3 regions of the Mesobacillus sp. genome follow, and region 2 is predicted to be linked to each of the others. Evidence: riboswitches for the same ligand, from Rfam matches in the RefSeq annotation. Region 2 holds a riboswitch; each other region holds the start of a gene.
The links. A riboswitch is a leader RNA that binds a small molecule or an ion and turns the genes downstream of it on or off. The one in region 2 is predicted to bind thiamine pyrophosphate.
Positions count from the first base shown of each region.

Region 1: another riboswitch for thiamine pyrophosphate. It lies ahead of AC3EBE_RS16650 (YkoF family thiamine/hydroxymethylpyrimidine-binding protein); the one in region 2 lies ahead of thiT (energy-coupled thiamine transporter ThiT).
Region 3: another riboswitch for thiamine pyrophosphate. It lies ahead of AC3EBE_RS20495 (3-oxoacyl-ACP reductase); the one in region 2 lies ahead of thiT (energy-coupled thiamine transporter ThiT).

Region 1 is NZ_JBYNSB010000042.1:25,939-29,146, forward strand. Features, by position in the region: gene AC3EBE_RS16640 (ABC transporter ATP-binding protein) at 1-315, opposite strand, end outside; gene AC3EBE_RS16645 (ECF transporter S component) at 299-895, opposite strand; gene AC3EBE_RS16650 (YkoF family thiamine/hydroxymethylpyrimidine-binding protein) at 895-1,497, opposite strand; TPP riboswitch at 1,671-1,769, opposite strand; gene AC3EBE_RS16655 (hypothetical protein) at 1,838-2,089, opposite strand; gene AC3EBE_RS16660 (hypothetical protein) at 2,306-2,494, shown strand; gene AC3EBE_RS16665 (hypothetical protein) at 2,650-2,892, shown strand; gene AC3EBE_RS16670 (hypothetical protein) at 2,972-3,115, opposite strand; gene AC3EBE_RS16675 (DUF2238 domain-containing protein) at 3,112-3,208, opposite strand, start outside.
Region 2 is NZ_JBYNSB010000003.1:2,592-5,799, reverse strand. Features, by position in the region: gene AC3EBE_RS01430 (dicarboxylate/amino acid:cation symporter) at 1-95, shown strand, start outside; gene AC3EBE_RS01425 (histidine kinase N-terminal domain-containing protein) at 154-1,284, opposite strand; TPP riboswitch at 1,544-1,650, shown strand; gene thiT (energy-coupled thiamine transporter ThiT) at 1,757-2,329, shown strand; gene AC3EBE_RS01415 (FeoA family protein) at 2,657-2,881, shown strand; gene feoB (ferrous iron transport protein B) at 2,878-3,208, shown strand, end outside.
Region 3 is NZ_JBYNSB010000055.1:118,281-121,488, forward strand. Features, by position in the region: gene thiD (bifunctional hydroxymethylpyrimidine kinase/phosphomethylpyrimidine kinase) at 1-284, opposite strand, end outside; gene thiM (hydroxyethylthiazole kinase) at 271-1,095, opposite strand; gene AC3EBE_RS20495 (3-oxoacyl-ACP reductase) at 1,150-1,911, opposite strand; TPP riboswitch at 2,184-2,292, opposite strand; gene pepT (peptidase T) at 2,451-3,208, shown strand, end outside.

The DNA of each region.
Region 1 (3,208 bases), on a different contig from region 2:
CAGCATACAAAATTGTGCATCTGGATCCTGGAGGACAAGACCAACTTTTTGATTTATTTCGCCCGGGCCAAAGGATGATGTGTTTCTGCCGTGAAACTGGATTGTACCCTCCATAATTCCATCAACGGAAGATGGGTATATATTATTCAGGCAATAAGCTAATGTGCTTTTACCTGAACCGCTTGGCCCAAGCACCAGTACAGTTTCATCTTTTTGCATGCTGAATGAAATGCCATTTAACACTTTGCCTCCGGTATCGAAAGCAAAGGAGAGACCAGATACAGTTAGGAGGTTTTCTTTAGGCTGAGAATTCATGATTCTGCTTTGCCTTTCTGGTTTCTTTGCCAATTGGGAAGCTGTTCAGTGCGCCAGTCTTTGCCAGGCTGTCACTAATAAATTTCCCCAGAAGACCGGCCAGGAGTGCCCCGCTTGCAAGTCTAACCAAAAACATGGCTGTTACATATCCAGGAGATAAAGCGGTGTAACCGGACAGAAAATAACCCCACAAAAAACTTGTTACAGACGATCCCATTCCTGCTGCCATAAGAACCCAAACAGAATAGTTTTTCCATCTCCCAGCCGCAAAGACAGCCTCTGCACCGAATCCCTGTATGATTCCTGCAAGGATTAAACGTGGGCCTGCTGCGTTGCCAAGCATTACTTCAATCATCGCGGCAATTGTCTCAGAAAGAAGAGCTGCGCCAGGTTTTCTTATGACATAAGAAGCAATGATGGAAACGATGAACCAAATCCCGAAAATAAAATCATATCCGATCAATCCGAACATACCTACCAGCACATTACCAAGCTGAAGGAATAGGAGATATATAATCCCAAAGACAACTGCAAGGACAGATAATACTACCACCTCACGAAGTTTCCAGTTTGTAAGCATTATCTCTTCTCCTTTCTTGATGGGCTGTTGGCTGACATTGTGACAGTCATGACGATATGTGAAGAATCACTCTTTCTTGCGCCATCGAAAGCCATCTCGAGTGCTTCAAATACTTTATTTGCCTCTCCGTCCATCCTTGACGCATAGTGGACCCCGCCTGAAAAAACACCTTGTTGCTGTGCGGCTCTGACCTGTCCCATTATGACATCCATATATGTAGGTATCCCAAGCGGATATAAGGCGAATTGGACTGCTACCTCTTGTTTTATTTCACGCGAGCTCAATTCGTTCATACGTAAATGATCATTTGTCATAAAGGCATCTCCTGTGGTATCACCAGGACAGCCGTTAGAGAAGGTTGCATTCAAGACCACATGATGCCCTGTTTTAGCAGCGTTTAGATAGATAGCTTTTACTACATCGAATACGTGTTCAGAATTGCCCCTGACACATGTGCTTATATCGTCAGTCTCTATCCAGACCTTTGAAGTATCCACCTCATTTAAAGTTGACATAATGATTCCTGCAAAATTGTCTGACATAGGATAGATAGAAAATCTTGCTCCGGAAATTTCGCTTGTTCCACATAATCTTTTACTCACTGCTTTTCATCTCCTCTTCATTTTTAAGCTGGCTTTGTAAAGCAACAGAGATTCCTGTCGGCACAACAGTTGAATAACGCGATTGCCTTATAAATAGCCATATGTAAAAACAAAAAACTGCACCCCATGGGAAGGGTGCAGTAGAATACAGCCGTTTCTGAATAGCGTAACGGAAAGGTTCTTCTGCACTTCCCCACGCTGGTATTATCCAGATCGAGTAATAAGGGTCAGGACGTAGTCCTTCTCAGCGAATAGCTCCCCTAGTGCCAAAAATATGCAGTTATTGTTTCAAAATCATCTTAAAGCAGTTGGTTGAAGTTGTAAATATAAAAATATTAATTTATTTTTCATTCGAATTTTTTTGGTGCTTCCTCAGTCGATATTCGTGGGCAGATCCAAGCTCTTGGTTAAGCAGCCATTCCATTTCCTCAAGAGCTTCCCTGGTGACAACAGGATCATGCCAGGACCAGTGTACCGTGTATACGAAATAATAGTTTTTGATTTTCCTAAATACGACGATTGAGTTTGGATAATCATTAAACTGGGCTTTGATATTGTATCTCTTTGCGTATGACCATTTAGTTAATTCCATGTCAAAACCCCATGTCTATGTTTTCATTACAATTACCCTGACTGACAAAAGGCAAAACAGACATAAAGCCAAAGGAAGTGTCAATACCTGTCTGTATGTGGTAAAATAAGTGGCATTGAGAAATTGTTAGCGACAAATATCTGCATGATACCACCTGCTAGCAGGTTGATAGTTAAATAATATCGAGTAAACGCGAAACCTGGAGGGAAATAAGCAATGAATGAACCCCAAAGAATACAACTCAATGTAAGAGTAGCTAAGGAAACCTCAGATATGTTGGATGAGATTGTGGAATATTATCAGGAGAATACCAAAATCGGCAGGATTTACAAAGGTGATGTCTTGACAGATATTATCCAGAAGTCGTATGAAATTATGCAGAAACAAAAAAGGCTGAACAGATAAAACAGTATTGATGCAATAAAGCAATTTTACGGCGAATGTTAAGACAAATTGTCATAGCTAAATGTGGCAAAATTATGAACAAAACAGTTGCACTTGGCAATAATAAGTCGTATTATTTTAATAATCTGATAATTAGACTTAAGGTGGTTATACTTATGATGAGAATGGCTATTGCTGGTGTTGCTGGTTTTGTTCTCGTGTTTATAGAGTCTTATATTGTAATGGTTATAAAACAATATGAAGCAGTAGACTTTGGGGGAATTGCTCCATTTGTCAGTGTATGGACGATGAATTTTTTCCTTGTGTTCTCAATTCTTACTCACATCAAATTCTGGTATGAGGAAAGAGAGGCACAGCGAGAGGAAGAAGCTGCAGAGAGAGACCGGTTTATTAATTAGAGATGTTAAAGGCAGCCATGATGGCCGCCTTTTTTTCGTTCACAATGAAATCATTCTTTCGCGACAATTTTAGTTTTTATTACCTTTGATCATCATAGTCTTTCTCAGCTTCTTCAGCAGCAATTCTCAACTCCTGAAAAAATAATTGGTCATTGCATACCATGCTATGTTTTTGCTCCTCATCATTCAGATTATGATTTTGTGTTGTCTGATCTTTTTTCATTTGTATACCTCCTTTTGTTTTATTCCTATTTCCCTTTCAAGAAGGCTGTTATGCATCTTGGTGAAAAGAAGCAGGGAAAGCAATGCTCCGCTG
Region 2 (3,208 bases):
CAGAATCAGAGAAGAAGCATGAGGCGAAGACAGCAAAAAATAAGGTAAAAACGATGGCCGACAAAAGCACTTTGGAGTATTCCGATAGAGCTTAGTCTCAATAAAAGCCCGTTCCTTCTTTATAAGGGACGGGCTTTTTGATAGTTGTGGGACTTACATTTCATTTCCGTTCAATGGCAAAAGAATGATAAATGATGTTTTGTCAGGTTCGGATGAACAGGCGAGTATTCCCTTATGTTTTTCAATGATTTCCCGGCAGACGAAAAGACCCAGCCCTGTTCCAAGTGTTTTGGTCGTGACAAATGGTTCAAAGATTGTCTTCAGTAAATTGTCTGGTATCACCGGGCCATTATTTGAGATTTCTAATTTGATATGAGTATCATTGACGAAGAATCCCTTGATTTCAATTCTCGGGTCGTCCCGATATTGGCTCAGGACATCAATTGCGTTGAAGATGATGTTGATGAGCACCTGCCTGATTTCATCAGCATACCCGTACAATTCCATCTTTTCGGCGACTTCCTTGTTAATCTTCACATTGGTATCAAGTATACTTGGATAAAGGAAATTTAATACCTCATCAATCATTTTATTTACTGAGAAAAAAGTTTTCTCTTTCCCAATCAGCTCCTTTTTGGAAAGAAGCAAAAATTGCGAAATCCGGAAATTCAGCTGTTCCAATTCGCTCGAGATGATATCGAGATACTTCATCTCAGGATGATCGGATTTTAACAGCTGGATAAACCCCTGAATGGAGGTCAGCGGGTTGCGGAATTCATGGATGAAGCTTGAAGTCATCTGCCCGAGCAAAGTCAGCCGGTCTTTATGGGTAGAATCGATGAACTCATTCTTTTCCTCGATGATCTTATTCTTCTGTTCATTGTAATAAGAAACGGCGTAGTACAGGAATGTATCAAAGCAGTAATTGATTCTGTTAATCGTGTCCTGAAGCTCTTCCCATCCCAGTTTCATTTTATGGAGATGTTTATAAATAACAGACCGCCCAGAGTTTACGTTATAAACAAAGTCCCCGATGTTAATGTCAGCACGGACCCTTTCTTCTCCGACGGCAAAAGCGATTTTTTGTAAATGAACCTCAAGCTCTTCATTCGATTTCGAAAAGATGGCCATGATGATTCCATACATTTCTTCCGCGTTTTTTGTAATTCTTAATTTATATGGATCGTCCTCAGATACGATGATCATTTCATTCCACTCGGCAATCAGATGTTCTTTTTCACTAGACAGGAAGCTTAGCAGTCGGTTCTGTGTAATTGGCAGCATTTAATTGAGTCCTCCAGTTTAACAATTCCGTTTTTAAAAACATTCGGTGGAAAAATGAAAATCCCTTTGTCGAATATTTAGAACATACGCAGAAAGGCGTCGAATTAGCAAAAAGGTGACTAAAGACCGATTTTTTTATCAGTATTTGTTAAATTGGTTGTCGACATTTTAATATAAATTATGAGTTGCATAAAAAGATGAAATTGTTTTCCTTGTCTTCGTAGATAAAAAGTAGTATATTCATAGTTGACAAATTAAATAGAACCACAAGGGGAGCTGCGTAAAGCAGCTGAGAGTGAGCGGCCGAGTTCTTACCCTTTGAACCTGTTAGTTAATGCTAGCGTAGGAATGTGGATGCGATAGGAAAGCAATCTTGGGAATCCTATATCGATCCCTCGATTGCTTTTTTTGTTTCTGAAGCAGAAAAGGCGTGTTGAAGCGGACCTCATTCTGAAAAGAAGGGGGAAGAAACATGAAACAAAAGCAAACTTTATTTTTAGTGGAAGTGGCAGTATTTTCGGCCCTGGCGTATTTATTGGATCTTTTTTCAGGGTTCCTATTTTCAAGGATCTGGCCGCAGGGCGGATCAGTTTCCATCGCGATGGTGCCTGTATTCCTGATGGCATTCCGCTGGGGATTAAAAGGCGGTATCCTTACCGGATTCATATTTGGACTTTTGCAATTCATTCTTGGGATGTCTCAGATTTATCATCCGGTACAAGGCATTTTGGATTATCTCGTTGCCTTTGCTGTTTTGGGATTGGCAGGTGTATTCGCCAGCCAGGTGAAAGCCTCCCTTCAGGAAGGACGGGGCAAGAAGTGGATAGGCCTGATTGTAGCTGGCACGTTTATCGGGAGCGCACTTCGATTCATCGCCCATTTTCTTTCAGGGTGGATTTTCTTTGGCAGCTATGCACCAAAAGGGCAGCCAGCATGGGTGTATTCAGCTGTTTATAATGGCACTTATATGCTTCCAAGCATGATTCTCAGTGCGATCATTGTCATCCTTATTATCAGTTCAGCACCTAATAGGATGCTCAAATAGTCAATCTTAAGAGGAGCCAGGTGCTCTTCTTTTTTTATGGTTTAATATACCGTTGCAGGTATATACTTAAAAAGTAAGATTTGTCAATTATATGGCTAAAAGCAGGTTATGAAGTTCCGAACCTTAAATCTGTGATTAATGTCACAGTGGAGGTGAGAGAAAAATGATTAAATAAAGATAATCATTCTCAATTAGCAAAATGTTTAGAAATGAAGAGAAACTGCTTTAACAATTTAATTTTAATTATAGCTCAGTGCCCTATCTTCCGAGGCACTGTAAATGTGAATAAGTAAATAACCAAAACATTTTCGGAAAAAGGTGATGGCTATGCTGGGGAATCTAAAGACTGGGGAAAAAGGCCGGATCTTGAATATTGCTGGTGCTGACAAGTTTGTTAAAAGAAGACTGCTAGACTTAGGTATTGCTGAAGGAGCAGAGGTATGTGTCAAGTGCATCCTGCCATTTGGCGGCCCGGTAATGGTCGAATCTTGCGGCCAATGCATCGGTATCCGCAGGAAAGAAGCGCTTAGAATCGAAGTGGAAAGAGTATGAATAACATTGCGCTTATAGGTAATCCAAATACAGGCAAAACCTCCCTGTTTAATAATTTGACAGGTTCATATGAATACGTAGGCAACTGGAGCGGCGTAACGGTTGAGAAGAAAGTGGGGGTCCTGAAGAACGGAAGGGACAAGCTCATTGATCTGCCAGGAGTGTATACACTTAACCCATTATCCAAGGATGAAGGAGTCGTTACCAATTTCTTTCTCCGCGAGCCATTCCAAAAGCTGCTTAACATCCTGGATGCATCGCAATTAAGAAGGAATCTTCATTTAACCTTGCAGGTAATGGAATATGATGCGCCTGTCATCATTGGCT
Region 3 (3,208 bases), on a different contig from region 2:
TTTATTTTTTCAGTAACAGCTTCAATGATTTCTGCATTGAAAAGCATCCCTGTTTTCAATGCATCTGAGCCGATATCCTCGCCTACGGATTGAATCTGTTTTGCCACTGCCCCGGCGTCCATCGGAAAAACCCCCTGGACGCCAAGCGTGTTTTGAGCCGTGACAGCCGTCAATGCAGACATGCCATAGACACTGAGTTCCTGAAATGTCTTAAGATCAGCCTGGATTCCTGCTCCTCCGCCGCTGTCCGATCCGGCAATTGTCAGTGCTTTAAACATATTCATTCATCTCCCTTTTCGTAAAAGAACTAAGTCTCATGATATCGTCCTCATTCACTTTGCTTAACTGGTTCAGGAATTCTATCTGGAAGCTTCCCGGCCCTTGGTGCGCACTTTGATTTGCTGCTTTTTCAGCTGAGATTCCATAGGTAATGATCGCAGAAGCTGCTGACTGAAGCTGATTTTTTTCCACAGCCGAAAAGGCTCCAACGACCGAGGAAAGAAGACAGCCGGTTCCTGTTACATTTGTCAGGATTGAGTGGCCATTGTGGCCAATGATTGTTGTTACGCCATCGGTTATGATGTCATCCTTACCTGTTAAAGCAACGGTTGTTTTTAATTTTTTGGCAGCTGAAACAGCGAGCTCGGCTACATCACCAGCTGACTCACCGGCATCTACTCCGCGAATCTCCCAATTCTCACCGGCAACATTGGCGATTTCCGCCGCATTCCCTCTGATTATCGAAATCTCTAACTCTGCCATCAGTTTCCTTGCCGTTTCTGTCCTGAAAGCTGTCGCCCCTGCCCCGACTGGATCAAGAATGACCGGCACTCCATGCTTATTGGCTGATTTGCCGGCTATTAGCATCGATTCAACTACCTGCGTATTCAATGTTCCGATATTCAATACAAGGCATCCTGCGATTGCGGCCATTTCGGCAGCTTCTTCAGGTGCATACGCCATAACCGGCGAGGCACCGAGCGCAAGCAATCCATTGGCGGTAAAATTGGTGACCACGACATTCGTGATGTTATGTATCAATGGATTCTCAGTACGGACCTTTTTTAGCAAGCTGGCAATCTCTTGTTTTTGCATAGCAATTCCTCCTTCATCTTTCGTGAGTTCGTTCCAGGTGCTGGCTTTCGCCTTCTAATCCATGACCAGGCCGCCGTCCACCACAAGGTTTTGCCCTGTAACTGCCCTCGCCCATGGAGATGCAAAGAAAACAATCCCATCTGCGACTTCTGCCGGATCGGTCACTTTTCTGAGAGGGGTCGAGGATTCAATCAGCTGGAATACCTCAGCAGATGTCGCCGCGCTGGCGTCTGTTGTTTTTAGCAAACCGCCTGAAACCATATTGACGGTTATGCCGTGTTTCCCTAGATCATTTGCCATATTCCTAGTGAACCCTAACAAGGCTGCCTTGCTTGTCGTATAGTCGTGATAGGCAACGACTGGATTCTGGAACAGGTTTGTGCCTATATTGATAACCCTGCCAAACCGGGATTCTTTCATATCAGGTAGTCCAGCCTGGATTGTATTCAATGCTCCTCGGATGGCGCCCTCAAGCTGAGCCTTGTAATCCTCCCAGCCTACGGAAAACGCATCCTTGTTCGTTACAGGGTCGAACTTGAAGCTGACTAAAGCGTTATTTACCACCGTGGTAATCGGAGTCCCGAAATGTTCCTTAGCCTGTTTGAACATGCTTTGCACTTGTTCCGGATTTCTCACATCAGCCTGGATGGCGAGTGCGTTTTTGCCAATTTGCTCTTCAAGCTGCTTTGCCTTCATTTCATTTTGGAAATAATTTATGACAACCCTTGCGCCTTCCCTCGCAAAAGCCTTCACTGTTTCTGCTCCTAATCCCCGGCTGCCGCCAGTCACCAGTACAACTTGATCTTTTAGTTCCATTTTTGAAAACCTCCTTGGAATATTGCTCTGATATAACCAAAATAGATTTGATTTTTAAGATACTGTTGATTGTAGTGGAAGGCGCGTAGACTCCTGCGGGCGCAGCTGGACAGGTGAGACCCCGCAGGAGCAAAGCGACGAGGAGGCTCAGCGCCAGCCCCGCGGAAAGCGAAGCGCCTGGAACGGAAATCAACAGCCTTATTTCAGAGCAAAAAAATAAAAAAGCCAGATCCGTGAAAGGACCTGGCTTTAAAAGCAATGTAAGGGAAAAAAATCATCTCTTACTACTTTCCTACGCTGGTATTACCCAGATCAGGTCCAAAGGGTCAAAAAACTGCCGTTTTTCTCTCAGCCCGACACAGGGCACCCCTAGTAGTACAACGATATTTAATTAGTTTCATAGTAGCCTTAACATTTTTATATGTAAAGCATTTTCCGATTATTATTAAAAAATTCCCATTATTCACCTCCCCAGAAATTGTCTTCATAAAGATGTGTGATAATATGAAAATATACTCATGAATGGGAGATGAAGGGAATTGAAGAATGAAATTATTGAACGATTTACAACCTATGTAAAAGTGGATACCCAGTCGAATGAAAATAGTGAAACCTGCCCTTCAACCGAGGGACAGCTTACACTTGCGAATATGCTTGTCGAAGAATTGAATAGCATCGGGATGCAGGAAGTCACGATCGATGGAAACGGCTATGTAATGGCGACGCTTCCAGCCAATACCAATAAGGATGTACCGACAATCGGCTTCCTTGCCCACGTGGATACGGCTACTGATTTTACAGGAAAAAATGTTAAACCTCAGGTAGTTGAAAACTATGATGGTCAGCAAATTATGCTGAACAAGGAACAGAACATCATCCTCTCTCCTGCGGATTTCCCTGAGCTGCCGCAATACGAGGGACACACCTTGATCACGACAGACGGCACAACCCTTCTTGGAGCTGATAACAAGGCTGGAATCGCTGAAATCATGACGGCGATGGATTATCTGGTCAAGCATCCGGAAATCAAGCACGGGAAAATCAGGGTTGCCTTCACACCTGATGAAGAAATAGGCCGCGGGCCGCATAGGTTCGATGTCGAAGCATTCAATGCGAAATTCGCCTATACGATTGACGGCGGCCCACTAGGCGAGCTGGAATATGAAAGCTTCAATGCCGCTGGTGCCAAGGTGACCTTCAAGGGAAAAAATGTCCACCCTGGAACGGCAAAGGGGAAAATGGTCAACTCCGCGAAGATCGCGATGGAATTCAACAGCAGGCTGCCTGAAGAAGAGGC